DNA from 3 places in the Alteromonas sp. P256 genome. Region 2 is predicted to be linked to each of the others. Evidence: predicted binding sites of a transcription regulator. Region 2 holds the regulator's gene; each other region holds the start of a gene.
What was found. Region 2 encodes FNR, which switches genes on or off when oxygen is low (the NO sensors DNR and NnrR bind a similar motif). Its sites were predicted from a motif close to TTGATCTAGATCAA; they were not measured.
Positions count from the first base shown of each region.

Region 1: the regulator FNR is predicted to act here: its motif matches at 2,379-2,392, upstream of ccoG (cytochrome c oxidase accessory protein CcoG).
Region 3: the regulator FNR is predicted to act here: its motif matches at 2,380-2,393, upstream of V7R39_RS10555 (OmpW family outer membrane protein).

Region 1 is NZ_JAZETM010000001.1:659,333-669,382, forward strand. Features, by position in the region: gene V7R39_RS02865 (acyl-CoA dehydrogenase family protein) at 1-733, shown strand, start outside; gene V7R39_RS02870 (DUF3016 domain-containing protein) at 1,058-1,606, opposite strand; gene V7R39_RS02875 (hypothetical protein) at 1,660-2,025, opposite strand; gene ccoG (cytochrome c oxidase accessory protein CcoG) at 2,457-3,887, shown strand; gene V7R39_RS02885 (serine/threonine protein kinase) at 3,884-4,870, shown strand; cobalamin riboswitch at 5,055-5,331, shown strand; gene V7R39_RS02890 (TonB-dependent receptor plug domain-containing protein) at 5,407-7,356, shown strand; gene V7R39_RS02895 (thiol:disulfide interchange protein DsbA/DsbL) at 7,570-8,202, shown strand; gene V7R39_RS02900 (hypothetical protein) at 8,355-8,555, shown strand; gene V7R39_RS02905 (glycosyl transferase family protein) at 8,552-9,544, opposite strand; gene V7R39_RS02910 (VOC family protein) at 9,802-10,050, shown strand, end outside.
Region 2 is NZ_JAZETM010000003.1:362,847-372,896, forward strand. Features, by position in the region: gene V7R39_RS07290 (LysE family translocator) at 1-159, shown strand, start outside; gene V7R39_RS07295 (tetratricopeptide repeat protein) at 199-630, opposite strand; gene V7R39_RS07300 (stress protein) at 1,155-1,886, shown strand; gene V7R39_RS07305 (glucosaminidase domain-containing protein) at 1,879-2,670, shown strand; gene V7R39_RS07310 (DUF2987 domain-containing protein) at 2,667-3,302, shown strand; gene V7R39_RS07315 (patatin-like phospholipase family protein) at 3,294-4,304, opposite strand; gene ttcA (tRNA 2-thiocytidine(32) synthetase TtcA) at 4,305-5,258, opposite strand; gene uspE (universal stress protein UspE) at 5,438-6,361, opposite strand; gene fnr (fumarate/nitrate reduction transcriptional regulator Fnr) at 6,479-7,219, opposite strand; gene V7R39_RS07335 (sulfite exporter TauE/SafE family protein) at 7,267-7,926, opposite strand; gene ccoS (cbb3-type cytochrome oxidase assembly protein CcoS) at 7,913-8,128, opposite strand; gene V7R39_RS07345 (heavy metal translocating P-type ATPase) at 8,130-10,050, opposite strand, start outside.
Region 3 is NZ_JAZETM010000006.1:876-10,925, forward strand. Features, by position in the region: gene aroE (shikimate dehydrogenase) at 117-968, opposite strand; gene V7R39_RS10550 (group II truncated hemoglobin) at 967-1,398, shown strand; gene V7R39_RS10555 (OmpW family outer membrane protein) at 1,593-2,267, opposite strand; gene hemF (oxygen-dependent coproporphyrinogen oxidase) at 2,593-3,525, opposite strand; gene V7R39_RS10565 (Sua5/YciO/YrdC/YwlC family protein) at 3,522-4,127, opposite strand; gene V7R39_RS10570 (DNA topoisomerase family protein) at 4,151-4,693, opposite strand; gene V7R39_RS10575 (DUF494 family protein) at 4,794-5,270, opposite strand; gene dprA (DNA-processing protein DprA) at 5,272-6,399, opposite strand; gene V7R39_RS10585 (LysM peptidoglycan-binding domain-containing protein) at 6,440-7,543, opposite strand; gene def (peptide deformylase) at 7,730-8,239, shown strand; gene fmt (methionyl-tRNA formyltransferase) at 8,248-9,204, shown strand; gene rsmB (16S rRNA (cytosine(967)-C(5))-methyltransferase RsmB) at 9,201-10,050, shown strand, end outside.

The DNA.
Region 1 (10,050 bases), on a different contig from region 2:
AGACGTAGCAAGAATGCTGCTAACGCAAAAGTCGTTAATCGAAGGTTGTCGCGCTCTGTCTCTTTTCTATGCCAAATTTATGGATATCGAAAAGCACACAGAAGGCGAAGAAAAACAAAATGCAGAAAATGTGCTTCAGTACTTAACGCCTATCTGCAAAGCCTTTATGACTGACATGGGTCTTGAAACCACTAATATTGGTGTACAGGTATACGGTGGTCACGGCTTCATTCGCGAATGGGGAATGGAGCAACTGGTGCGCGATGTGCGTATTGCCATGCTGTATGAAGGAACCAACGGTATTCAAGCCCTCGACTTAATTGGCCGCAAGCTCACCCGAGATGGCGGTAAAATGATGGAGTCGACCTATGCTGCATTTAGTGAACTGGTTAACGACATTGAAGATGGTGAGAGTAAAGCACTAGCACAAGGTCTATTAGATGACTGGCGCGCCTCTTCTGCCGACTGTTTGGGCATGGACCCAACCACAGCTGCTTCAGCGGCATGCGACTTCCTAAATTACAGCGCATACTCGCTAATTGGCGTATTGTGGTACAGCATGGCTGATAAGGCTCAGCGCTCAGATAATGCGGTATTAGCAGCCTCTAAAGTGAAAACCCGAGACTTTTATATGCAGCGTATTTTACCTCGCCGCGACGCACACAAAGTAGCGTATAAAGCAGGGCCAGATAGTACCTTAGCGATTAGCGGCGACGAGTTCGACTACTTGTAATGCTATTGGCGATTGCCTGTTATGTAGTAGGTGGTAGGTGAAATGTACCTACCACTGGCTATGAGCTTCGCGAAAGCTGTAACAAGGTGTTCGCTGAAACTATACATTAAGAGTACTTGCTAAAAATACTTGTTCAAAGGTAATGGCAACAAAAACAAAAAGGTCGGCTTGAATTGCATAGTTAACGCTATGCACTCAAGCCGACCTTTTTTTACAGTTTTCCATGTTCTTTAAAAGCATGTACTTTTAAATCATGTACCTTTAAATCATGTACTTCAAAATTGCTGTCTTATACCAGTGCGTATAGATAGTTATTAAATCTTATTAGCCTTCGTTCTTTGGGCTTTCCGTGTCAGCAAACGTATCGTCAAACCAATCATCTAACATGGCCTTTTCATAAAACAGGTTTTCATTTCTCATGTTTCTGATATTGGTATCCATAAAGCCCATGTCTTTAAGCTGAAACTCATCTTCACTTTTCAGTACTTCACCACTGCTATCGGTTAACGAATAACTGAAAGTCATTCTTGGTATATCAACACGCTGTATTACGCGCACGTCTGCGCCCACGTTATTACCAAAGCCAATAAATTGACTGGGCCACACTTGGCCAGCTAAATCGATATTAGTGACAACCATCGAGAGTGTTTGAGATTTTGGCAAAGAGGCGGCTAACTCAACTAAGTGAGCCTCTAACGCCTCAAGAGTGCGTTCACGAAAACGAGCGCGGGACTCATTTGAGGGGCGCACATCGGTAAAAGATTTTGGCTCTTTCCACGTTATTTTTAGTTCGCCAGCATGCGATGGCAATACAACGGCACTGCTTAACAACACCGTACAGATAGAGGCTGTTATGATAGACAAGTTATTCACGTTTACTCTCCTCGTTTCGGTCTTCTCGCAAACGTTTTCGGCGTTTCTAGATATTAATCTGGCTTTCGCATTAGAGAAGACTGCGTAATAGTATGGCAAAGTTGAGCGCGTTTGGTTCCCGAAAAGTTGGGGTTTATATCGTCCTTTTCACAATAATTCGCATAAAAACGCTTAACACTATCTGTAGATACGGTGATTTTTTCAACATAGTTTTGTTGGTAGGGCTTTAATGGTTTTAGCTGTGTTGTGATATCACTGCGTAAACTCTCTAGCGCGCGCTGCTCGGGTAGCGTAGAAAGTGAGATGAACCAGTCGGATACAGAATTTTGAATGTCTTCAAACAAGTATTGAACAAAGGGAGAGCGCAAGACCAACACAAGCACAATAATTTCAGCAGTAATGATAAAAAACCGTAGCATAACGTATTACATAACCTATCTTAATGGCGGCTTTTAATAACTGTGATTAACGCTGACATGTGAATAATACCTCGTGTAAATGCGTTAAAACTAACGCTACTTTGCGCGCTATGGTGTTTAACGTGCTACTAAAATCAATCCTAGATACTTGAGTCGTAGTTAAGCATATACGCTGATATTACACTATCCTGATTACTTTCTCGTATACAATTAATAATACGTCAGTATGCGAATGCACTTTTTATTATTGAATTAGGTTTACACTTTGTAGATTGTTATCCTGTGCAAAAACTTACTTTCTGAACTTTCAGTATTGACTGAAAGTTTAAAAAGTACGATCATAATGAACATTCTTGATCTACATTAATCATGACAATCCTGTTGCTGGTATACTCCACACGCCATTTAAGGATGTTAGCTAAGGTTTATTTATGAACGAACAAATACCGGTCAAAAATGTCACACCGGTAAAAGTGCACAAACCAGAGGGAGGCGGTCAGGGTAAACGCCACGACTCCCGCAGTCGCATTTATGTACGCGCAGTAAAAGGGCCGCTGGAATCGTTCCGTCGATTTTTTGGGCTTATTTTTCTTGGCTTGTTCGCCATCATTCCTTGGCTTCAATTTAACGGCCAGCAGGCCGTATTACTCGATATTGGCCAGCAGCGCTTTACAATATTTTCGCTAACACTTTGGCCTCAAGACCTTACGCTATTAGCCTACATCTTTATTGTGTCGGCATTCGCCCTCTTCTTTGTTACCACTTTTGCAGGTCGAGTGTGGTGCGGTTTTATGTGTCCACAAACTACCTGGGTGTATATCTACACGTGGTTTGAAGAGAAATGTGAAGGGCCCCGCAATAAGCGAATTAAGTTAGACGAGCGTCCAATGGATGCCGATAAATTTATGCGTAAAACGGCTAAACACACTGCCTGGGTGGGCGTTGCTCTGTTAACGGCGCTTACTTTTGTTGGGTATTTCACGCCCATAGGTGCACTATTTGTTGACTTCTTTACCTTCAACGTAAGCTTCTGGGCTGGCTTTTTTGTTATTTTCTTTGCCGTGTGTACCTACGGCAACGCAGGTTACATGAGAGAAATTATGTGTACTCACATATGCCCTTACGCTCGCTTTCAATCTGCCATGTTTGACAAAGATACCTTTACCGTATCTTACAACGCCAACCGCGGCGAAAAACGCGGGCCGCGCCCACGCAAGCTTAGCCACGAAGAGGTGAAAGAAAAAGGGTTAGGTGACTGTATCGACTGTAACCTATGTGTGCAGGTCTGCCCTACCGGCATCGACATTCGAAATGGATTGCAGTACGAATGCATCAACTGTGGTGCGTGCGTTGATGCGTGTAACGGTGTCATGGACAAAATGAATTACCCCAAAGGACTCATTAGCTTTACTTCTGAAGAAGAGTTGGCTGGCGGTAAAACCCATATTATACGACCTAAGCTCATTGGCTACTTTGTGGTACTCGTGATCATGATTGGCTTATTGTTCGCCAATATCTACACTCGTAGCCCTACAGAAGTCGATATTATTCGCGATAGGAACTCTCTGTATCGCGAAACCAACGAAGGGTTGATTGAAAATGTGTATACCATCAAGGTATTGAATAAGACACAGAAGCGTCAAACCTACACCATAGAAATAAAAGGCCTTCCTGATTATGAATATATTGGAAAGCAGGAATTTGTCGTTGAAGGTGGCGCGGTATATTCAACGCCGATATCGGTTGCAACCGACGCTTATAATCTGGAAGATACGGTCACTGACATATTCATTAGTGTTACCACCACCGTAGACGGTGATATTGTAACCATTGATGAGCCAACTAAGTTTCTTTATCGATGACAGATTTTTCTTTCTCGGGCTTAAGCCCAGATACGATACTAGATGCCCTGGAAACCCAGGGCATTTTTCTTCAAAGCGGTCTATTAGCGCTTAATAGCTATGAAAACAGGGTTTATCAATTTATTGCCGAAGACGGCAAACGTTATGTGGTTAAATTCTATCGACCGGGCCGCTGGTCTGACGAACAAATCCAAGAAGAGCACAACTTTGCTAAGGAATTAGCCGACAACGAAATTCCCATCATCGCTCCCATGGCCGTGAACACAAAGACGCTGCACCACCATAGCGTTGGAAGTACGGACTACCGTTTTGCCATATTCCCCTCGGTGGGCGGCCGTCAATTTGAAAACGACAATTTAGACCAGTTGGAATGGATGGGACGGTTTATCGGTCGCATTCACCTTACGGCTCAAGCGTCTGCATTTTCTTCTCGCCCTGCAATTGATGTTGAAAGCTATTTATTAGAACCTCAGCGGGTTTTAGAGCAAAGTGAGCTATTGCCTGAAGGCCTTAAAACGGCATTTTTCGCTATTTTAAACCCGGTGATTGAAGCTACACAAAAAGCATATAAGAACGTGTCTTCCCCTATTCGTCTGCACGGAGACTGCCACCCTGGCAATATTTTATGGCGCGATGGGCCCACGTTTGTTGACTTAGACGATTGCAGAATGGGGCCTGCCATTCAAGATTTATGGATGATGTTAAGCGGAGATAGGCAGCAGCAATTACTTCAGCTAGACACATTAGTAGAAGCCTACGAAGAGTTTCAGCCGTTTAATAAAGCAGAGCTTGCGTTAATAGAACCGTTAAGAGCCATGAGAATGGTACATTATATGGCGTGGCTTTCTCGTCGTTGGTCAGACCCTGCGTTCCCTCGTGCATTTCCTTGGTTTGCAGAAGATAAATACTGGGAAGGACAAATCTTAGCGCTCAAAGAACAGATGTCTGCACTGCAAGAGCCCGTGCTAAAATTGGGCATGTAGTTTCATCACATTATTTAACTAGCGATAGGCATCAATATTATTGCTGCTGTCGTAAGTCGCCGTTAAAGCCTATATACTCGCTCCCGCGTAGGTGCACATGAATCGGCCTTGCTAGCCTCATACTAGCTTATACTAGCTCATAATAGCCCATTTTAGCCAATAAAAAGGCGAGACAAAGCTAGAAAATAGGAGGCAATAAAAAGGCAATGCCGATAATTGTGTTAAACGGGAAATCAGTTAAATGCTGATGCTGCCCCCGCAACGGTAATCTCAGTACTATGTAAGTGCTATATCAGTGCTATATCAGTACTTCTTTTTTACACGCCACTGTCGCTAAGCCAATGTGATCGTTGACTTATTCGATGGGAAGGCAAAAGAGTGTCAGTCTCATAGCTATACGCTTATAAACAATGAGCAGATGACGAGAAAGCCCGGATACCGGCCTGTGCTTCACGGCCCCTGCACTATCAATGAGTGTGCGGTGCTTTCGCTTAATCATGTGCTCGGGCGGAGCGCATAAGAGACTATTATTGATTATGGAATTATCTTTACTACAGGCTGCTTTTACTAAAACTGCAACGGCCGCTGCAATCCTAACGTGTATCACTTCAACTTCTGTTTTTTCTCAAGAACGTTCTAAAGATACCAACGACGTAGAAACCCTCACCGTAACAGGCACTCGCCTACCGATAACGCTTACAAAGCTACCGGGTGCGGTATCGGTATTAACCGAGAGCGACATAAAAGCCTCAGGCGCGTTGCAACTTACCGAACTTATACGCGGACTTCCTGGCGTCAGCTTATCTCAATCAGGCAGCCCAGGTGGCCTCACCGAGGTGAGAGTGCGAGGCAGTGAAACTAATCATCTTTTGGTACTTATCGATGGCGTTATTGCTAATGATATCGGCCAGGGAAGCTTGATTGATTTAGCCCATTTAACCGCTGCAAATGTAACACGCATCGAGTTATTAAAGGGCCCACAAAGCGCACGTTGGGGCAGCGGCGCTATTGGTGGTGTATTAAGTATTACCACAAAAGCCGGTGTTCAGGGTGACGTTACGCCTCAGCTAAGCATGTCGGCAGGAGTGGGTACGCAAAACACCTACAGAGGAAGCGTAAACACATCATCACAACACGACAACCTTGGCGTGTCGGCGTACGCGAGCTACATGCAAACCGATGGCGATAATATTTCAAGAATAGGGAGTGAAGACGATGGTTATGACAACCTTACTGCTGGACTGAACCTTCGCTTTAACGCCAATGATGAGCATACGTTTTCTGCCTACCTGCGTACGGTAGATTACGAGAATGAGTACGACGCTATAGACTTTGCTACCACGGGATTGCCCACAGATGCAGACAACGTTACAAAAGGGGTTCAAATTAGCTCGAAACTCAAGTGGGATTACCAAGCTAATAACAGTGATTATCGCTCAGCGCTTACTGCACAATACAGAAAAGATGAAAATGACAACACGACTTCAGGCGCAGACGCAGGCGGCACTACGGGTGAACGTATTGAGCTAAATTGGACTAATTTCTACAGTGTAAATGATTGGCAGTTAGCCGCAGGAACTGAATACCTTCAACGTTTGTTTTCACAGCGTGGGCCTGTGGTTTTCGGCGATCCTAACCAAGACCAACGGGATGATACCTACAGCGTTTTTGCCGAGGCTACTGGAGAAGTAAGTGACAAGGTTTTCACCTCACTTAGCGCACGCTTCGATAATAACAGTGAATTCGACAATGCATCTAGCTATCGCGCCGGACTCACATGGCAGCTTGACCGTCATATCGCTTTATTCACCAGCTACGGAAAAGCAGTTAAAACCCCCACCTTTACCGAACGCTTTGGATTTATTCCAGCCAGCTTTATCGGCAATCCTGACCTTATTCCGGAAAAAAGTGAAGAAGTTGAGGTGGGCGTTAAAGGTCGTTGGCAAACCGTGACGGCACAAGTCAGTGTTTACAATACTCAGCTACAAGATGAAATAAATGGCTTTGTATTCGATGCGCAAAGCGGCGCATTTACTGCGGGCAATGTAGATGGTGAAAGCCAGCGAGACGGTGTAGACGCAGAATTTAGCTGGCGTGGCGACTTTGCGGATATTACAGGCTCATACAGCTATCTTGATGCCCAGCAAGCCAGTAATGCACAAAGCGCCATTGAGCTTAGACGTGCTCGGCATCAAGGTGCTATTACGGTGACGTCAGATTTTGGCCTTGAGAAATTTAGCTTTTACACAAAGCTTGCCTATACCGGCACACGCTTTGATACGTTTTTCCCTCCATTTCCTGCGCCTTCAGAAACCCTTGCGCTATCTGCTTACACACTGACAAGCGTTAATGTGAGCTACCAGCTTAGCAATCAATGGCAAATGTCACTAAAAGTGAATAACCTGTTTGATAAAGAATACGAAGATATCATTGGGTATGTGGGGCAAGAACGACGCGCCCTGCTTTCAGTCAGTTATACGCGATAGATAGCAGGCATGGTGTTCAGCGGAGATTAAGCTTTCTACTGTATCATTTCGTTGTGTTTTTTGGCTTGCTGGCCGCTGAAATTAGGGCGTGTTGATCTTTGCTGTACATTTAGCCCAAAACTCGTACAACAAAGATCAACACGCCCTAGTTAACGCTCAAAGCCTGTGATAATCTTTTCCGATAAAAATCTTAAATACAAAGGAACTTATTCCATGAAAAAGTTTGCAGTAATGTTTGTCATGGCAATGCTTTTGCCATTAGCCGCTTGTGCTCAAGAGTCAGGCGCAAAATGGAAAGAAGGTACTCATTATAAAGTGGTTAATGAAGAGGCTACTGATAAGCCAGTAATTACTGAATACTTCTCGTTCTGGTGCCCACACTGCTTTCAGTTTGAGCCAATTGTTGAACAAATAAAACAGAAGAAAAGTGACGGTACTGCGTTTAACAAAGTACACGTAAACTTTATGCGCTTTACCGGCCCAGACGTGCAGGATGCAGCGACAAAAGCGATGCTTATTGGCCGTGCAATGAAGCAAGAAAATGCGATGAATAGCGCAATCTTCAACTACATTCACAAGCAAAAAGCCTCTATTACTAATTTGAAAGACTTACGCAACATCTTCGTCGTAAACGGCGCTGATGGTGAGGAATTCGACAAGCTTGCCAAAAGCTTTGGTGTTAACAGCATGTTGCGTAAAAACCAGCAGCAAATCGATGCTAACCGTGAGTTATTAACCGGCGTGCCAAGCTTTATTATAAATGGAAAGTATCAACCTACTTTCACATCTGACATGTCTTATGATGATATTGCAGATTTAATTGTATGGCTGTCTGAACAAAAATAGGTCTGAGCAAAATAAACCTATAATGGGCCTGCCCAGTAGCTATTACTGAGCAAGGCACTTGGCAAAATACGACCAACGAAAATGGGCGCTTTCTAAGCGCCCATTTTTTTTAAGCCCAGTTTTTTATTGAGCCAGCCTTCTAGAGGAACCTTATGACACCAGTAGATTCGTTTGCAGACTTTATATGTGAACTTGATAAGCTAAAGGCTGTTAAGCGAAAAATAACGCTTCCGGCAGACAAGAATCGCAATGCACACCTTAAAACCTGTGCGCCGGCACTTTGGGATTTCGTAAGCAGACAGCTAGACATTGCCGTGGCAAATAAATGGTTGTTAGACTCGCCCAATAGCTAGCGCCCAAACGGAAGGCTAGCTTTATCACGCTGCTGCCACAGTATTTTTGCTTCTTCTATGGCGTCGTTTACCTCAATATTGCGTAGCAAAACAAGATAACTTGCCAGCGAGCTAATAATAGCCTGCTCACCGTAATCGCTTTCTGCTTTGCCGTGCCACACCTCTAGCATATCGCCCACGGCCATGGTCTTATCTTTTAGCGCCCAGCGCTTGGCAATAACAGGGAGAACATATTCATCGGTCTTGCCACCACGGGTAATAAATAACTCTGTTTCCCGCTCGCCATTGACCTCAGGATCGCCGCCGTCACCGCGAAAACACAGTGCATCTATGTTTTCGTAGTTTTCGTTTACTCGGCAATGTTTATGGTCGAGGTGCATGTGATACACCCCTTGCACACAATACTTCGCGCCAGTGGGGTTTAACAACCGAGCCAGCGTATTGGCACAAGAGCGCAATCCAAACACTTCTCGCAGTTTAATAATATCGTCTAGCGCAGGCAGCAGACACGAAAGGTCGAGGTAAGTCACCAAGTCTTCATCCATCTGGGATTTAGCTTGTGTCACCGTATTCACTGCTGGCAAACCAAGCGTTGGCAAGACCGTACTTGCATATAGTCTCCCCGAACCTGGCTCATGGGCGCCGTGCAACATAACTCGCGTACCGTTTTTTACAAGCACCGCCACGGCGAGTAAATACCATGGAAGTTGTCGCCGCTTTCCTGCATAGCAACCAATATCTAGCACAGGGGCCAGTGTTTGCACCTCAGGCTCAATAAGCTCTCGACAAGCATTCACAAAGCCTATGACTTCTTCGGGCGTTTCTTCTCGGGTACGCAGCAACATTAAAAAAGCACCACGTTGATCGCCGGTAACTTTATTGGCAAGCACCATTTTCATGGCGTGGTACGCCTCTTCGCGCGTTAAGCTTCGACCGCCCCGCTGGCCTTTTCCAATAATTTTTATATAGTCACTAAATGGAAGCTGCATAGTGTGTTAGGAACGCTTTTTATTAAGTCATTAATACTATTCACTCTATCATTTTTAAAAAAATAAGGGGAAATAAACCTGCGTTCAGTAGTTCGTTATATTCACACCTGCAAAAGTGCATTTGCATACATACGTTTACATTGCTAACTATAAGAAGCTTGCCACGCTCTTGCCTTTTATCCCCATTGTTGGATGATTCAGGGGTAGAAAATTTTCCTAATCATTACTGGTATAAAAACAAAAATAAGGAATTTGCGATGTCTAATTGCTTACATCTTGCTATCCCTGCAGGCGACCTAGAAAAAGCCAAGGTATTTTATTGTGACGTATTGGGCTGTAAAACGGGTAACAGTGAGGACGGGCACTGGATTGACATTGATTTTTGGGGCAATGAACTCACTTTGCATGAAAGTACCGAACGGTTACCTTCAGTACGTCATGAAGTAGACATGGGTACGGTTTCGGTACCGCATTTTGGTGTCCATATGAGCGAAGATGAGTTTCAA
Region 2 (10,050 bases):
ATCTACCTTGCGATAGCCACCGGGCTGTGGTTTTGCTTTTTATCCTATATGCTCAGCACCTCAAAAGTGGCAGAGTTTATTGGCAAGAAAGGCTATTGGTTAGACCGCGCAATGGGCGTTTTATTGGTGGGGTTGGCAGTGAAGCTGGTCGCGGGTTAACGCGACCAGCTTTGGTAAGATTAAACAGATAGAGCGTGCTTACTCTTCAGGATCTGGAGAAAGGGTTGCCAGCATGTCAGCAATTTCTTCTTTTAACTCTTTGTCCTCAATTTTATTAGCACTCACTTTCGCCGATTCAAGGCTCTTTATGGCTGCGTACTTTTGACCGCACTCTACCTGTAATTGCGCCATTGAAAACGCAATGGAAGAGAGGTGGTCTTTCGAATTTATTTTTTCTGCTTTTTTAAGCGCCTTGGCATAAATAACAAGCGCGTCAACCAGTTCTTCTGTGAAATCGGCCAGCGTTTCCCACTGTTCGGGATGATCTTTTGGAGTATCTTCATGTTCAATACACAGCGCATGCAGCTCTTTGTATAATGCGTCGAAAGTTTCTCTGTCGTCTTTATTGGCAGCTTCCATAAGCTGCTCGCTAAGGTGATATACAGCTTTATATATTTTGGTATTGATCATAAAAACACATGTCCATCTTTGGTATTAAACGCGATAGCGCTATAGGCAAAGCAAGCAGCAATAAAGTACTGGTGCCATGCAAGTAATAGTCTTCAATTAGTAAGCTTCAAGCAACCATCTTCAAGCAACCATCTTCAAAAAAAACCTGAAGAAGTACTCCTTAAGCAAACGGCTAGCATTCACGCTATGGCAAAAATCTCGCGACAAATATCTTTCGAAGTGACTCGCAGTATGAACGCATAATACCTTAATTATATGAAACGTGTTTCGCATTCACTAAAGTATTTCTTCAATGTGCTCAATCTTTTAATTGACGTTAATGTTGAATGCTGTCGCAACGCAAGCAATACAAGCAACAGACAATAGGCGCAGATGACTAAGCATAGACAGAAAAGCAAACCTTGAATTTAACCACGTTAATAACTATTAACGCACAAAGGTAACTGTTGTTATGTTACAGACAAGCATTCAACTGCGTGAATTGTTATACTCGCGCGGTTATTACGTTTTAAAATAGGAACGAAGTGAAAGACGTTAATTCTGACCGCCTAAACACAACATTGGCAAAGCAATATCAATTCGACCTGAAATCGCTCTTGAAAAAAGCTTCTGTATTAACAAAAGCTAACTTTTCTCCTCTGCTTCAAAGCAGCGTTGTCTTATTTCTCGCCTTTGTGGTGATGGGAGTGATTGCTCAACGGTTTATCACTATCAACGATGACGGTAGTTATATTTTTGAGCATCAGTCAATTTTTGAAATTGTAGCGATATGTGTTGTTTCTCCATTAATAACCGGTCTTTACATGGCGGGCGTTAAACATGCTAGAGGAGAGAGCACCACGGTCTTTTCGGTTTTTGCCTATTTTCCTTTACTGTTTTTAGTTGCATTAACACAGCTGGTTAACAGCATTTTAGTGCAGCTAGGTTTAATGCTTCTCATTATTCCTGGCATTTATTTCTATCTCGCCTCGTCGTTTGCTCTTATGCTGGTCGCAGATAGAAAATTAACGCCTATCAGCGCCATTATTCTCTCTTGTCGCGTTTTTAATGCATATTGGAGTCAAATACTGAGCGTATACGGCGTTTTCTTTCTATTATTTGCTACTGTGCCGCTTACCTTTGGTTTATCGCTAATTTGGGTATTACCCTTTTATTTCAGCGCGATGGGATTGTTGTACGATGAATTGATAGGAGAACAAGGCGCCAGTGTTACTGCATCAGGGAATGACGTAAAAGAGTCTAATTTTAATGCATAAGCGAGAAACGTTTAAAATTGTCCTCATCACCATTGGTGTATTGGCTGTTATTGTTATTAACGCCATTATATTTAATGAGGAAACTCAGGACATACTCGACGTTCCAGAAACCATTAAGGCGAAAAAGCCCGTACCAGATTTTTCTGTCTACACGCAGGTAGAAGAAAAGAAGACTGCTTTTTTTAACTATTTGAGGCCAGAAGTAGAAAAACAAAACGCGTACTTGCTTACACTTCGTCATTATGTGCAAACCCTTTATCGAAAAGCGTTAGCTGAAGAGCCATTTAGCGAAGACGACATTACCCGTCTGGCGTGGTTAGAAAAAGAGTACCGAGTAAAGTCTTCAGATCCGCTGAACACGAAATTGCTTAACTTATTGCAAAAAATTGACGTGTTGCCTGCTGAGCTCGTCTTAGTACAGGCTGCTAATGAGTCAGCGTGGGGCACAAGTAGATTTGCCCGGGACGGCTATAACTTTTTCGGTTTGTGGTGTTTTAGCAAAGGATGCGGCTTTGTTCCAAGCCGGAGAAACGATGATGCTTCTCATGAAGTGGCAAAGTTCGACAACCTATCACGGGCTACATACACTTATATGCGAAACCTAAACCGGCACGATGCGTATAAGGATTTACGAGAAATTCGTAGCCGATTAAGAGCCAATCAAATTGCTATTAACGGTGTAGCGCTAGCCGAAGGCTTAATGAAATATTCTGAGCGTGGCGCTGCCTACGTGGAAGAACTACAAAATATGATCAAATACAACGAGGAGTTTTTGGGCGAATGATACGAGTTGCTATGGTGTTGCTGTGTGGGTTTTTCACCGGTCAGTCAATTGCAGAAACAATTGATGTTGAATACAGTCGGTTTTATAGCCACGTAAAGAAGTTGGATAACGAAGATACCCAAGCTTTGCAATTCGCATTCGGATTTCTACGTGTAGGTGAAGGTCGTTTATGCGGGGTTAACAGTGCTGAAATTGTCACTGACAAACAAACAATGAGCCTAGACATAAGCAGTGAAGGGCGCTTTACGGTGCCTACCGAAAAAGCGCTTAAACTTGCAAATGCAATAATACGAATATCGTTGGTTGAGCGCGCCAATGTGTGCGACATGTCGGTACAGCTTGAGACTAAACCAGAGTATTTAAAAGCTCGCTATACCAAAGATGAATTAACGTTTGTGTATGGCCAGTACGAAGCGTTCTTTAATGAAATGGGAAGCTTCCTGTCTTTTCTCATGCCAACGGTTAAAGGCTTGATGATACATTTTGAGGACAGAGATTTAGACTACACTACGCCTGAAGGCGTGACCATCACCAATGGTGTATTGCATATTGAGCAAGAGTGGATAAGCGAAGCAAAAGGGTTATCGTTACCGCAAGCTCCGCTTCGTATTACCGCAATGGCATCAAGTTAATAGCTGATAGCGTATTTGCTCTGCCAGACGGGTGATGGTTTCTTCACCCTTTGCGCAGAGCTCTTCTGCTCGGTGAAATTCCATAATACCTACGTCAGTGAGCTGAGGCTCTATTAAGATATCAGGCGGGTCGCCAGCAAGTCGAGAGCGGGTTACTCGAGCTTGTAATATCTCTAATGAACTACTCATTACGCTCATTATTCCAGGCGGGTTCTTCTTATTTACCGTCTCAGGCACTTCCATTACTTCTTCTTCAACCTTTTCGATAACCTCAGCGCCTAATGAATCGTTGTTTCCTTTAGTTTTTTTATCAAGGCCGTCTTCAGAGCCACGGTCATCCGACTTGCTGTCTGATGAGAACCACTGTTTAAGTGCATTTTGACTTTTGGTGAAGAAGTCTTCAGTTTTTTGTTGATTGTCTTCGTGATCTTTACGTAATTTTTCAAGTCTAAGAGGTCTAAAGTCGGCATTCAGGTTAACCGCAATGACAAAATCAGCACCCAGTTGACGACACAGGTTCACCGGCACAGGGTTTACCACCGCTCCGTCTACTAACCACCTGTCGTTGTAAGCTACCGGTGAAAAAAGTGCAGGAATAGCACAAGAGGCTTGAATAGAAGTACCCACAGGGCCTTTGTCAAAAACAACTTCACGCCCGGTATACAAATCTGTGGCCACTGCGGCAAATGGCTTATTCATTGCCTCAAAGCTATCTGCGCAAAAGTCGCTGGCAAGTTTATCAAACACTTTTTGACCGCTGGCTAGGCCGCCTCTTCGCAGCCCAACGCCCATGAGGGCTAACACCTGCCAATCACTAAGAGAACAGGCCCACTCTTTAAGACCTTCAAGCTTCCCACTTGAATATGCGGCGCCTACGTACGCACCAATGGAACAACCAGCCACAACATCAATATTAATACCTAGTTTTTCTAGTGCTTGTATAATGCCAATGTGGGTCCAGCCTCTCGCTGCACCCGCTCCTAAAGCGAGTCCAATTTTCATCTATTGAGGTTCCATGATGTTAATGATGTCGATAGTGTCTGCTGGCTCGGCTGACTGCTCACTTTCTGGCTTTTCAAAAATGGGCTCGTCAAAGCCAATGTCGCCATCTTCCACCGGGCCATCATGTGTAGCTATTGATTGAAAATCGTATAAGTTATTGTCAACTAAATGGGATGGCGCCACATTCTGAAGTGCACTAAACATAGACTCAATTCGTCCAGGAAAGCGCTTATTCCAATCTTGAAGCATGCCCTTAATATGCTGACGCTGTAAATTATCTTGTGAGCCACACAAATTACACGGGATAATAGGAAAGTCAGACAGTGTAGAGTATTCTTGTATGTCGCTTTCTGTGCAATACGCCAATGGGCGTATAACGATATGCTCGCCGTTATCACTGACTAGCTTAGGCGGCATAGACTTGAGCTTTCCACCGTGAAACATATTGAGGAAAAACGTTTCAAGCATGTCATCTCGGTGATGGCCTAACGCTATTTTGGTCGCCCCTAGCTCTTTTGCTGTGCGATACAAAATAGCTCTGCGCAGCCTAGAGCATAGGGAACATGTGGTTTTGCCCTCAGGAATTTTGTCTTTCACAATAGAATAAGTGTCTTCTTCTACTATCTGATAGGCCACGCCTAAACTGTTTAAATATTCAGGAAGAATATGCTCTGGAAAGCCAGGTTGTTTTTGGTCTAGGTTCACGGCCACAATATCAAAGTGAATAGGGGCGGCGCGCTTCAAAAACAGAAGAATATCAAGCATGGTATAACTGTCTTTACCGCCTGAAAGACATACCATCACTTTGTCATTCTCTTCAATCATGCCAAAGTCGGCTATGGCTTTTCCCACATTGCGACGAAGACGCTTTTGCAGTTTATTGAAATGGTGTTTTTGCTTACTTTGCGCTGCAGCAGAGGACGACGATTCAGCGCCGTTTGTGCCTAAACTCATAATTAACTAACTTGGTTTGTGTAAAAGCCGCTATTATACAATAAAGCGGCTTTTGTTAACTATGCTTGTGTACGTTAAATATCTACGCATACAGTTTCACTACGCCCTGTTACGTACCGTCGCCATTTTTTAGCGTTTTCTTAGCGTAAATAGAGGGCACCTTGAGGCCCTTGTGAGCGCTACACGGTATAGGGCGACACAAATCCGTTAGGCTTTATGGCTAAAACATCGCAATTTAGCGCATCAATAACATGTTCTGCGGTATTGCCAATCAGCGCGGCCGATATGCCAACCCGTCCAACGGTGCCAATGATCACCAACTCAGCATCTATCTCTTTAGCAACTTGAGGGATAACACGTTCAGGTAACCCTTCTTTCACAATACATTTGTTAGGGGCTATACCGTGCTTAGCTGCATGGGCATCCATTTCATCAAGGTGATGATTTTTGACTGCGCTGTGGTATTTTTCTGAATCAAACTCGGGAACCTCTATGGCAATGTTGAGAGGAGTGGCGGGGTAGCTATTGACCAAATTAACATGGCCTTTTAACAGCCGAGCATACTCATTGGCTATGTTGGTTATTTTGTCATTCAGGGCTTCGTGTTCTTCATCTTCGCTGCCCACGTTCACCGCCGCAATTATCTCACCATTTTTAGGCCAGTCATGGTCTTTTACTAACAACACTGGGCGAGGGCATTTTCTCATGAGATGCCAGTCGGTTGGCGTGAATATAACAGAGGCTAGGTCATCGTGATTTTTTGTTGCTTTGACGACTAAGTCTATTTGGTTGTTCAGCGCGTAGTAAATGATGGATTCGTACGCTTTACTGTTCCACTCAACAACGATGTCGATATTGGAAAAACCTTGCTCTTTGAGCTGCTGTGACAGCCGCTTAGATTGGTCTTTAGTCACAGCATCGCGCATGGTATCGCGCTCATCAACGCTTAGCATGGTGGTCATATCGTAAGAAAGGTCGTATACAACCATTAGCGCAGTAACCGTTGCACCTGTTTTTCTGGCAACTTCTAGTGCGCGGCTTAACGCAGGTTGGTTGTCGCGCTCTGCATCGAGAACCGCTAAAATGTGATTACACTCAATCATAACTTCTCCTTCCTATGAAGCTTCTCATTAAGTGTAATAGACAATAGGGAAAATGTGGCTTGTTTTAGATCAAAAATTTAACATATTCATCTTTGCCTTTTACGAAAACAACACGCACTACCCATTGCAAACAATGCTCGGCCCTTTAAGCGCGGAGACTTTGCCGTCGATAGCATCAAAATCGAGTATGGTGATCAGTTTGCCATCCACTTTAATTAGCCCTTCTTTTTGAAAACGACTCAGTAACCGACTAATAGTCTCAATAGTCAGGCCTAAGTAATTCCCAATTTCGTTGCGGGTCATGGTTAAGTGAAATTCTCTGTGAGAGAAACCACGCTCTTCAAAACGCTGAGACAAGTGAGATATAAAATAAAGCAGACGTTCTTCGGCAGTGCGTTTATTGAGCAACATAATCATATCGTGGTCTTGCTTTATTTCAGCACTCATAAAACTCATGATTTGATGGCGAAGCTTCGGAAACTGAACAGACATTTCATCAAGGGTGTCGTAGGGAAGCTCACAAACCATGGCCGTTTCGAGCGCCTGGGTGTAGCTTTGATGTCTACTTTCGCGAAGCGCATCGAAACCCACAATATCACCAGGGAAATGAAAACCGGTTATTTGTTCTTCACCATCTGAGTTAGTCACAAATGATTTAAACGATCCGGTTCTTACTGCAAATAATGACGTAAACGTGTCGCCGTTATTAATTAATGTGTCACCTTTGTGCAGCGGCTTTTTGCGTTCGATAATATCATCGAGAGATTCAATCTCGGTTTTATTCAATGCCACAGGTAAACACAAGTGACTGAAGCTGCAGTTTTGGCAGTGGATAGAGAAACCGCTTCCTTTGCTCATAATTTCTATTCTCTTAAAGTTCACACCCCTAAATGGTACAACATCATTTAGGATAATGCGCTATAAATAAGATAAGCCGCATATAAGGCCATGGCAATGGCAATGTATTGTCGAACAGCACTATGCTTAAACCCCTGAATAATATACTGGCTACCGGTGCTTACAGCAAGCAAGGTTGGAAGTGTACCCAGCCCAAAACACAACATGATACCAGCGCCTTGAATCGCTGAGCCTGCCGCGAGAGACCAGGTTAAAGTGGAATAAACTAGGCCACACGGTAACCAGCCCCAAATAAACCCATAGGGTATGGCACTAAAAGGGGTTTTAAAGGGGAGAAATCGTTTTGAAACCGGCTGGATATAGCGAAATAGATGTTTGCCCACACTCTCAAGCGCAGTAAGCCCTGTCCACCATTTTCCTAAATAGCATGCCAATAAAAATACCATAACGGCACTTAAAATGGACAACGCATAGCTGGCCACGGGTACAAAGTCGGAAGCCATTTTGCCTAAGGCTCCGGTGATTGCGCCTGCGAGGGTGTAGCTGATAATACGACCAATGTTGTATGCAAGAGTGAAGGGAAGTGCAGGTTTATCTTTTGGCGTTACCATTCTAAGCGCCGATACAATGCCACCGCACATTCCAACGCAGTGTACTCCGCCGGCTAAGCCAATCAAAAATGCAGAAAAGTAATTAATCTGATCCATGCTTATCTTGTTCTTGCTGAAGCTTTTTGCGTTGTTCGGCCAGCTTCTTTTCTTCAGGCGGTAAGTCGTCATCAAACAAAATGCTGTAACCTTGTCGGTTTAAGTCTTCAAACTGATTTGATTTAACAGCCCAAAAAAAGATAACGATCGCAAGAGCAACAATGATAATCGCAATGGGTATTAAGACATAAATAATGCTCATGTTATTTGCTCAATAATCGTGTTGAATTTGTAACCACAATGATACTGCTTAACGACATTCCTACAACAGCCATCCAGGGGGAAAGTAAACCCGAAACGGCAAAGGGTAGAATGATAATGTTATACAGCACAGACCAACCAATGTTTTGGCGAATTTTTTTCCGGGTTTGGTGCGCTGTATCGATAAGCGCCGGTACAGACAATAACTGATCGCCCAACAAGATAACATCTGCGGCGGTTTTAGCCACATCAGTGGCGTTGCCTACAGCCACTGCAACGTCGGCACTGGCCAATACTGGCGCGTCGTTAATGCCATCGCCCATCATCAACACTTTTTTGCCTTGTGACTGAAGCGTTTGAACCTCCGCGTATTTCTGTTCAGGAGTAAGACCGCCCAAGGCGACAGATACGGGCAGTGAGGCAGTAAGGTCGTCTACGTTTTGCTGCGTGTCTCCACTAAGCACAACCAACAGGTTTGTTAAAGCCAAAGCTTCTAGGGTCGATTTGGTATCATCACGTAGCGTATCGCTTACTTCAAAGGCTGCAACCAGTTTCCCCTTTGTCGCTAAATATACATTGGCGGCGATGGGAATACTTTCGTTACTTGATGAGTTAACACCACAAAAGACAGCTGAACCCATTTCAAAAGCAACGTCGTTGACTTCGCCACTTATTCCGCCACCAGGTGTCACGGTAAATTGAGAGACTTTGTGCTTCACGTCATCAGAAAATGCGTGTGCGATAGGGTGCTCAGAGCGTGATTCTAGTGCCGAGGCAATTTCCCAAGCCCGCTGACTGTCTACACCTTGCGCATACCAGCTATGTCGAACGCTAAATTTGCCTTGGGTAAGCGTACCCGTTTTGTCTAAGGCTACCGTATCAATTGTGGTAATTTGCTCAAGAGCATCGGCTCTCTTTAGCAAGATGCCTTGTTTGTTCAATTTTGCCATTGCACAGGTTAAGGCTGAAGGCGTTGCCAAACCTAATGCACACGGGCAGGTAGCGACAAGCACAGAAATGGTGATCCAAAACGCTTCTGCATTGCCGATATAGGTCCAATAGCCATAAGTGAGTAATGCAATGAGTAACACCGATACGACAAAGTAGCGAGAGAACTCATCAGCAAGCTGTGCCGCCTTTGGCTTGCTGGCCATAGCACTTGCCTGCAAACGCATTATCTGATTAACCAGCGCATTCTTAAGGGTATTTGTTACGACAACGGTTAATGAGCCGTCTTTGCATATTGTGCCGCCATACACTGTGCTTTTCTCATGTTTCATCACAGGGTTGAATTCCCCGGTCAGCATGGACTCATCCACCGACGCATTGCCGTCAGTAACGTAGCCATCGATAGGAATAGTTTCCCCAGGCTTTATTAGCACCACATCGTCTTTTGACAGTTGCTTAGCTAAGCATTCGCTCACGCTTCCGTCGGCTTCTAATTTAGTTGCAGAAACGGGTATGTACTGCATCATATTCGCTGAAATTTGCGCTGCACGATGTCTGCTTCTATGCTCTAAAAACCGGCTTAGCAGCAGCAAAAAGATAAACATACAAATAGATTCGAAGTACACCTCTCCTTGTTCAAGCAGGGTTGAACGAATACCTGCTATGTAGGTACCAAAAATAGCGATGGTCACGGGCACGTCCATATTGACTGTTTTGGCGCTTATTGCTTTTAATGCGCCCAAGTAAAATGTGCTTCCGGAATAAAGCACCACTGGCGTGGTAAGTGTCAACGCCACCCAATAAAAGTATTGTCGGGTTTCTAATTCGATAGCGCCAAACCAATCAAAATATAGGCCTGCCATCAGCATCATAACCTGCATGGTCATAATACCCGCTAACCCCAGCTTTTTAATAAAGACTTTTTCTTCGCGCTTGTAACTGGCCTCGTGCTCATCAGGGTGAAAAGGGGAGCCG
Region 3 (10,050 bases), on a different contig from region 2:
TTGTATCACAGTTTTGTATCACAGTGCTTTATTGAAACGCTTTAATGAAACGCTTTATTGACGCGATGTATAGAAACGTCGCATTAAAGCTATGTATTTCACTCTTTTAAGACTTTCTACGAATTCTCTATAAGTTCTCGCAACTTAGTCACCACAGTATTGGTGTCTGGTTGCTTTGAAGTCCAAATAGTAAAAGCGGCAGCTGCTTGCTCTACTAGCATACCCAACCCGTCTAAACTTTTTGGTACGCCCTGAGACCTTGCCTCTCGCATGAACACTGTTGGAGAGTTCTTATAAACCATATCGTAAACCACATCACATTCTTCCAACAACGACAGAGACATAGCACAAGGTAACTCGCCATCCAGACTAGCCGCAGTAGAGTTAATAATAATATGGGGGCTTACATTGCTAACATCTTCTAATGCGACAACCTCTATATTGGAGTGTCCGGTTTCATCTGCCACCTGCTGTGCTTTCTCCTTGGTTCTGTTGGCAATTGTTAATTGCGCAATAGAGGCTTCTATCAAAGGTGATATCACGCCTCGCGCCGCACCACCGGCCCCAATTAACAGCACTCTTTTATTTTTAAGCTCGATGTGATTATTTAAAAGGTCGTTTACCAGTCCAATTCCATCGGTGTTAAAGCCTTTAATATTGTTTTTTGCATTAGTCTCATTACTGCCATTAGACACCTTCATCAGAGTGTTTACTGCTTTGGCATCTTTCGCAGCCTGATCGTCGACCACCGCCATATTGAATGCATCTAGCTTAAACGGCATGGTGACATTACAACCTACTGCGTCTGGCTGTGACAAAAAAGACCTCGCCTTTGCGATAAAGCCACCCTCTGGCGCTAATATTTTTTCATATGAAATGGCTTCATCACACTGCTGAGCAAACATTTGATGAATGGTTGGTGATAAACTCTGCTCAATAGGGTTTCCAAATACGGCGAATTTTTTCATGGGAATACGTGACTTCTTTAATACAAAACGAAAAGGCGACAATAAGGTTAATGAGACTACACCATATTATCGCTTAGGTGGAGAAGATAAGGTTCGAGAATTAGCCAACCGGTTTTACGATATCATGGAGACCGATTCGATAGCATCAGAGTTATTGGCTATGCACCCCATGCCTTTAGATAAAATTCGGCATGTTTTCTTTCTCTATTTAAGTTTATGGATGGGAGGGCCCGATGATTATCAACAGCAATTTGGTCATCCCAGATTAAGAGCTCGACATTTGCCATTTTCTGTCACGCCAAATTTAAAAGCACAATGGATGTACTGTATGAGAAAGGCAATGTTTGCCACCACCGATGATATTTTGCTCGCCAATCAGCTGCTTCGTTCGCTAGACCAATTAGCAGAACATATGATCAATTCAGAATAAAAAAAGCGCGTTATCATTAGGCCGTGTTGACCTAATGATAACGCGCAAGTCTTCTTTCATTGATGAGGCTCTTATCGGCTTTGTCGTAGTGCAATGCTTCGATTTAATAATCCGCGCTTTTACTTTGAATGCTGCTACAAGAGCTGCTATTAAACGCTGAGCTACTAAAAGTAGTTGCTATTATAAAAAACTACCTAAAAAGTATAGCCAACAGATATAGTGTAAACCCAAGGGTCAATTTCAATATCTTCAACCGCACCGCTTGCATCGCCCACGTTAAATGTTGCTTCAGTATCGATATCAATAAAGCGTACCGATGCGTTCACATGCCACTTGTCATCAACGATATAATCCATACCCACTTGTGCTGACAACCCAAAAGAATTATCAAGGGATAAATCGTTTAATCCAGCGTCGTTGTTAGCCGATGTAAATTCTTCATCAAAGATAAAGGTATAGTTGATACCCGCACCTACGTAAGGCTGAAACGCTGAGCTGGCATCATTAAAATAATAGTTTGCGGTAAGGGTGGGAGGTAAGTGCGTGACTTCACCAAGTTGGTTACCTGTACCTAGTGGGTCTGCTACCGAAAATTCGACATCGTGTTTAAAGGGCGTGGCCGCTAGTAATTCAATATTAATATTATCAGTAATAAAATAAGCGATATTGAGACCTAACTGAGTATCGTTACCGATATTTAGAGCAACGCCTAGGTCTGCCCCACCCGCTAAAATATTTGAAGTAGACTCGTCGGGTGCAACTGTCGTTAAACCACCGCGAACAAGTAAATCACCTTGCTGATGAGCATTAGCAAAAGGGGCAATAGCTGCCAGAGTAAGACAAAGTGCTGAAAGAGTATGTGTACGCATTGTGTGTCTCTCGTGTGTTTAAATAAGATGACGCCACTTTACCCACTTTGGAACACAAGGAATTGATCTAGCGCAATATACCTAGCTCGCTGAATGAACATAGCAGCGCAGGTTGATGTAGATCAATCGTTAGAGATGAACCGCCTTGTTATTACTTTAACAGGGGTTCAGGTTACTTAACTCGCTAGGGAAGCAAGTAATTTAGAGAAGGACGAGACTAAAAAATAAAGCCGCAGGTCGATACCGTGCGGCTTTAGCTGTTCTGAAAGTCGTTCAAAGACTCCAATTGACACTTAGACTGCGCTTAACCCTACACTGTGGGCGCTCACCAATTCGTTGGCTTTAACCAATCGGTAAGTTTCGATTCTGCGCTTCCTGGTGACGGTGAATAACAATATTCCCAGCGAGCTAATGGAGGCATCGACATCAAAATTGATTCTGTCCTTCCTCCTGTCTGCAAACCGAACAGCGTGCCACGGTCGAATACTAAGTTAAATTCAACGTAGCGTCCTCGTCGGTATAGCTGGAAATCACGCTCTCTTTCACCGTATGCAGTATTTTTACGTCGTTCAATAATGGGCACATACGCATCAATGTAGCCATTACCTACTGCTTGCATGAAGGCAAAAGACTGGTCAAACCCCCACGCATTAAGATCATCGAAAAAGAGCCCGCCTACACCACGAGTCTCATCGCGGTGCTTCAAGTAAAAGTAATCATCGCACCACTCTTTGTACTTTGGGTAAACATCTTCACCGAAAGGCGCGCAGAGTTTTTTAGCGGTATCGTGCCAGTGTTGAACGTCTTCTTTAAACGGGTAGAAAGGCGTTAGGTCGAATCCACCACCAAACCACCATATTGGCGATTCACCCTCTTTCTCGGCTATAAAAAATCGTACATTGGCATGAGAGGTTGGAATGTAAGGGTTATGCGGGTGAATAACGAGTGATACGCCCATTGCCTGAAAATTTCTGCCGGCTAGCTCAGGTCGATTAGCGGTTGCAGATGCAGGCATTTGACTACCAAAAACGTGTGAAAAATTCACACCGCCCTGTTCCACTACAGCGCCATTTTTCATCACGCGAGAACGGCCACCGCCGCCTTCTTCTCGCACCCAACTATCTTCGGTAAATTGCCCTTTTCCATCGGCCAACTCTATGGTTTGGCAAATTGTGTCTTGAAGATTTAATAAATACGCTTTAACTGCTTCAATAACATCGGCTGCCTTTTTACCATCAAGTAATTGTGCTGGCTTCATGATCTTATTATTTCTCCCGTATCACCGTCTCTAATTGTACTTGGTTTTTTATTGCCACCGACTTCACCATTTACGTAAGTAACACTGACTTCAAATACGCTTCTTGCTTCTTCGATAGAAAGTGTAGGTGATTCTCCTGCCAAATTTGCACTTGTAGATACAATAGGCTTACCAACCTTATTGCATAAGTCCGCAACCAATGGATGATTAGTCACACGCACTGCTATTTTATCGTGCGAGCCTGTAATCCAGTGCGGTGCCGTCTTTGACTTTGGCAGCAGCCACGTTATAGGACCTGGCCAACTTGAAAAGATGTCAGTACGCCTGTGCTGTAATACCGCCTCGTCATTTACGTAAGGCAGTAGCTGACTATAGTTGGCAGCTATAAGAATAACGCCTTTCTCAACAGAACGTTGCTTAGTTTGAAGCAGTAACTCCACGGCTTCTTTATTATCGGGGTCACATCCAATGCCCATAACGGCTTCAGTTGGGTAAACCAATAACTTACCAGCGTGAAATGCTTCCACAACAGGATCAGCGGCGGTTTGCTCGACCTCAACTGGATTGTATATATCCACTTGCCCTTTTTGGGTATCAGACATTAATAATTATCTCTAGATGGTGACTATTGTTTAAAGCCGCACGATGGTTGAGGGCAAACATATTGACCTTTCTTATCAATCAATACACCCCAACCACACTCTGGACATTGCTCATTGACTGGCTGGAAATTTAGCACATATCGGCATTTAGGATAATGATTGCACGCAAAAAATTGCTTTCCAAACTTACTGGTGCGAGAAATCAGTTCGCCTGACTGACACTTAGGGCAGCGAACTTGGGTTTCTTCCTGCTGCTTCAACGGGGCGATAAAGTGACACGAAGGAAAGTTAGTGCAACCGATAAACATGCCATAACGGCCTTTTTTGATCCCAAGCTCTGATTGACAGTCGGGACACGCTACGCCGTCTAACGTTTTAAGGAGAGCAGTTTGATTGTCATGTAACGGTTTACTGAAGTGACACTCAGGATATGCGGTACACCCTATGAAAGGGCCGGTTTTACTATTTTTTATATGAAGTGGCTTACCGCATTCAGGGCAGTCACCAAAGCTTTCTTCTAATGCGTGCTCATGAGCAGAAAATAACGAGTGGTCAATTTTAGACATGATGGTTTATAACGCACACTTTGAAGCGTTCTCTTTGCTAAGCAGGCATTGTAAGCACCGTGCCTGCAAAGAGCGCCCTAGGAATAATGACGCAAGTAGATTAATGTAAAACACCATCTGGTTCTTCGAAGAGTAAATCTTCCATTTGCGCATAGGCCTTTTCTTTACCCGGCACATTGAATAGAACCATCAATACCACCCACTTTAGGTCTTCTAAACAGAACTCGTTAGAATCTATTTCCATAACGCGGTCTATCACCATTTCACGGGTAGATGCATCGAGCACATTCACTTGCTCTAGAAACATCAGAAATCCTCTACATTCCACGTCCAAGCGCATTTGCTCTTCATGGGTATAGATTCGACTTAAGCTTGTATTAATCCCTTTGCAAAAGTAAGGCTTGATGTCTGTCTCTTGCAGGGCGGCCAACTTTTCTAGCCATGCAAGCGCTTTATATATTTCATCGTGATGAAAACCTGCGCGCACGAGCTCGTCGGTCAATTCGTCTTGATCGACACGAATTTCAGTCTCACTGTGGATGAAATTTTCAAACAGATACATGAGGATATCGAACATTTTATTTGCCCCTCAATTTAATGTAACCGCCAGGGACAGCAGTTACTAAACCGCACAACTCGTATTCTAATAATAATGCCATTGCCTGCTGTACAGGCATGGAGCCGCGCTGCGCTATAACATCTATTGCGGTAACGTCGTAATCCACACTAGCTAATAATTTGTCAGTTGCCAAGCTATTCACTTCACTTTTTTCATTCTCAACATTAACGATATTCCTCGTGCACAAGGGCTCTATAGCAAGTTCGTCAAAGATATCATTGACGTTAGTCACTAATTTAGCGCCCTGCTGGATTAACCAATGGCAACCCTCAGAATAAGAATGATATACGCTTCCGGGAATGGCAAAAACATCTCGCCCTATATCTGCGGCCAAATTCGCCGTAATCAAGGTGCCACTTTTAATTTTTGCCTCAACCACCAGCGTTCCAAGCGATATTGCAGCAATTAATCTATTTCTTCTTGGGAAATGCCAAGCTTTAGCTGGCACACCGGGAAAGAACTCTGTGATTACAGCGCCTTCAGCATTAATTATATCAGCATGTAATGGCCTGTGCTTATAAGGGTAAATTGTATCTGGCCCTGTTCCCATTACGGCGACTGTTTTGCCTATCCCTTTAAGCGCACCTTTATGGGCTGCGGCATCAATTCCCAGCGCCATACCGCTGGTCACCGTTATTCCTGCATCAGCAAGTGCTGTTGCCATATCTTCAGCGATGCTTTTCCCCTGATGGCTAGCACGGCGGCTCCCCACCATTGCTACTTGAGGCTGTTGCAAGAGCAGCGGATTTCCAATGACAAAAAGAACAAGCGGAGGGCTATCTAACGTTTTGAGCATTTCTGGATACTCACAACACCCGAACGTTATTATATATCTCTCTGTTTCTGCATCTAACCACATCAGTGCTTTTTTGACTGATTGCTCAGAAACTTTGTCGAATAAATGGGTTGCAGTTTTTGGCGCGCTTTTTAGAAGAGAGGCTTTGCTTGTAGATGTAAGAAGCGCTTCTGGATTGCAGTTAAGCTCACTTAGTAACGTCAGCCATTTTTTTGTAGCGACGCTGTATGCCGAGGCCAGACGTATCCACGCCATTGATTGTGCTGAAATAGATGCAGAATTGTGATGCATTGCCGCTCCAAGTCGGTGCGGCAATGTTTACAGCACAACGTTAGGGGTGAGCAACAATAAAACCGCGTTGAATACCCGTGTTCGCCCGCGTGATCAAACCATAGCTTGCCGCATTAAAGGTTTTGTAAATGATGATCTCTCCCACCTTGAGTGCGGGTTGTTCAACGGTGTTAGCAAACCAGTCTCTACTTTTTTGCATGTCTGATTTGTTTGTATATTTTGGCAGCTCATCGTTAATAATTGATGGCCCTTTCGCGTATACACCCATTACGGTGCCCGGCTCTACCTCAGTGTTACCTAAATCTAAAATCACCACGTCGTATTTACCGAGTAAATCATGGTCGTGCAGGTCGCCAACAACAAAGCCTCGTTGCGCCTTTGCGGGCTTAAGCACCAGGCTTTTCTCATGAGAAAAGTCGCCGTTAAAAATCTTATCACCCAAGTTTGTCTCTTGTGTCGAGGCGGTTAACGACAACAGCATTGAGTCATCGCTTATCGATTCTTTAAACACTGACGCATCTGCAACGTGTGAGATTTGAACGCCCAACTCGCGGCCATCAAGGTTTTTTATAATAGATTGCTTTCTTACGATACGTAACTGGTCTGAGGTATTGTATTGAGGTTCGCTGACCACGAGATTATTGGCGGCAAAACGAACATTTGCATCCTTATTGCCAAGTACTCGCGGTAGAACCTCATAACTGTCTTTATCAACTATGGTGTGCTGATTAATAAATGGTGCTATCTCGCTCCAAGCCAATGTATTAATGGGCGAGGGTTTCACCCGTTTTTCTGTTTGAGGAGAAAGTGAAACTAAGGGTTTCTCTCTGGCGATGGAAAGCACTGGCTCCCCATTTATCATGCCAACCACAATGACGTCACCAGGATAAATTAAGTGGGGATTATCGATTTGCGTATTGGTTCGCCATAGTTCAGGCCATAGCCAAGGCTCGTTAAGAAAGATGTTAGCGATATCCCACAGCGTGTCACCGCGCTCTACGGTATAAGTTTGCGGTGCACTGTCTTTTAGCTGCAGCGCGAGTACAGGTAGCGCAAAAATCGCCAGAGCTGCAGCCAACATTACTCGCCCGTATTTGTATAATCGCTTTTTCAAATTAACCACCTGCAAAAGATTCACTGTCACTTATTGTTGCTTTTTAAGACAATACCACTATATCGACAGTTACACGTATTCTTAAAGGACTTGAGCAAAAAACTGCACCATAGTCTGTGTTATACGTTAGAATAGTAAGTAAATCTGCACTGTAAAGTGCATTGGTAAATAGATCGTATATGAATTTATACAGCGAAAAGGCAAAGTAAGCGACAAATGGCAATATTAGACGTATTAAGTTTTCCAGATGAGCGTCTTCGCACGGTAGCTAAGCCGGTAGATGACGTTAACGATGAAATTAAGCAACTCGTTGCTGATATGTTCGAAACGATGAAAGACGAAAAGGGAATTGGCCTTGCGGCTACTCAGGTCGACCGTCACGTTCGAGTAGTGGTTATGGATGTATCGGAAGAGCAAGATGAGCCACGAGTTTTCATTAACCCTGAAATTACGCGCAAAGAAGGCGAAACTATAAGCGAAGAAGGCTGTCTTTCTGTGCCGGGCAACTATGCAAAAGTTGAACGTGCAGAAGCTATCACAGTGAAGGCGCTTGACGAAAATGGTGACGCATTTGAATTAGAGGCTGAGGGTCTTTTAGCAATTTGCATACAGCATGAACTCGATCACTTGAAAGGCACTCTTTTCATCGATTATCTCTCGCCGCTAAAGCGCCAGCGTATTCGCAAGAAGCTTGAAAAAGAAGCCCGATTAGCAGCGAAAGCTTAAGGAAAATTGTGACAGCGCCACTTAACGTTATTTTTGCCGGTACACCGGATTTTGCAGCTAAACACTTGTCGGCATTGATTGACAGTGAGCACAATGTTATCGCCGCTTATACGCAACCAGACCGCCCTGCCGGTCGAGGGAAAAAGCTCACTGCAAGTCCGGTAAAGCAATTAGCCCAAGAGCACCACATACCCGTTTACCAACCAGCCTCCTTAAAAGATGACGAAGCGCAGCAAACGCTTTGCGCGCTTGATGCCGATATTATGGTGGTTGTCGCTTACGGATTATTACTGCCAAAAATAATCTTAGATGCGCCCAGACAAGGCTGTATTAACGTTCACGGGTCTATCTTACCTAAATGGCGCGGTGCAGCACCAATCCAGCGGGCAATTTGGGCAGGTGACGCTGAAACAGGCGTTACCATTATGCAAATGGACGAAGGGCTAGATACCGGGGACATGCTGCATATAGCCACGTTACCTATTACACCGCTTGACACCAGCGCGACCATGTACGACAAACTTGCCGAACTTGGCCCTAAAGCCCTTGTCGATGTGTTAAATAGCATTGAAACGCTAATTCCTCAAAAGCAAGATGATTCGCTTGCGACCCATGCGAAAAAGCTGTCTAAAGAAGAAGCCTTGATTAAATGGGAAGACAGCGCAGAGCAAATTGAAAGAAATATCCGGGCGTTCAATCCTTGGCCCGTGGCGTGGATGAAGGTAGAAGAACACAATATTAAAGTGTGGGCGGCGCATGTCGAACCACTTATCAATGACGCCCCTCCCGGCACTATTGTGAATTCCAGCAAAGAGGGAATAACCGTAGCGACAGGGAAAGACGCGCTCACCATTACGCTTCTGCAAATTCCAGGTAAAAAACCCTTGCCAGCGGCTGATGTTATTAACGCACGTAAAGCTTGGTTTGAAACAGGCCGCTCATTGCGTCAAGAGAGTGATAAGTGAAGCCCCTTCCCCTACCTAAACAAAAGAACCTGCGTGCAGATTGCGCATGGGTTATCTATCAAATACTAGAGCAAGGTAAGTCTTCCCGAGACTGCCTAGAGCGTGTGCAGCGACGACATAACGCTAGAGACAATGCGTGGCTTCAAGAGATGTCACTGGGTGTAATGCGAAAACTTCCCGTACTGCAACACTGGCTAAGAACATTGCTCGACCGCCCTCTAAAGGGCAACAAAAAGGTGATAGAGCACCTTATTATGCTGGGGTTATACCAACTCGCCTTTTCGAGAGTCAGTAAGCATGCCGCTGTTGGAGAAACTGTCGCAGCAGCATCGTACTTGGGAGGCACTGGCTTAAAAGGGTTGGTAAACGCAGTACTAAGAAACTTTCAACGTGAAGAGCTCATCGATAAGGCTATTGACGATCCTATTATCAATAGCGGAATGCCTAAATGGCTTTATAAAGCCATAGAAAGTGCATACCAAGGTGATGCCAATACCGTACGCCAGTCAACCAATGAAATGGCGCCTATATGGCTAAGGGTAAACACCCAGCAAATTGGACGTGATGAATTTGCAACGCTGTTAACTCAGGCTGATATTGAATTTTCGTTAAGTGAATCCCACCCTGATGGCGTTATACTGACGTCTCGTGAAGATATAACTGCACTGCCTGGTTTCGACAAAGGTTTTTTTGCTGTTCAAGATGGCGCCGCACAATTAGCCGCTCGCTACTTAGACCCACAAGATGGGGAAAGAATTCTAGACTGTTGTGCAGCACCAGGTGGAAAGACAGGTCATATTGCCGAAAGAGCGCCAAAACTGTCCTACTGTTTGGCATTAGATGCTG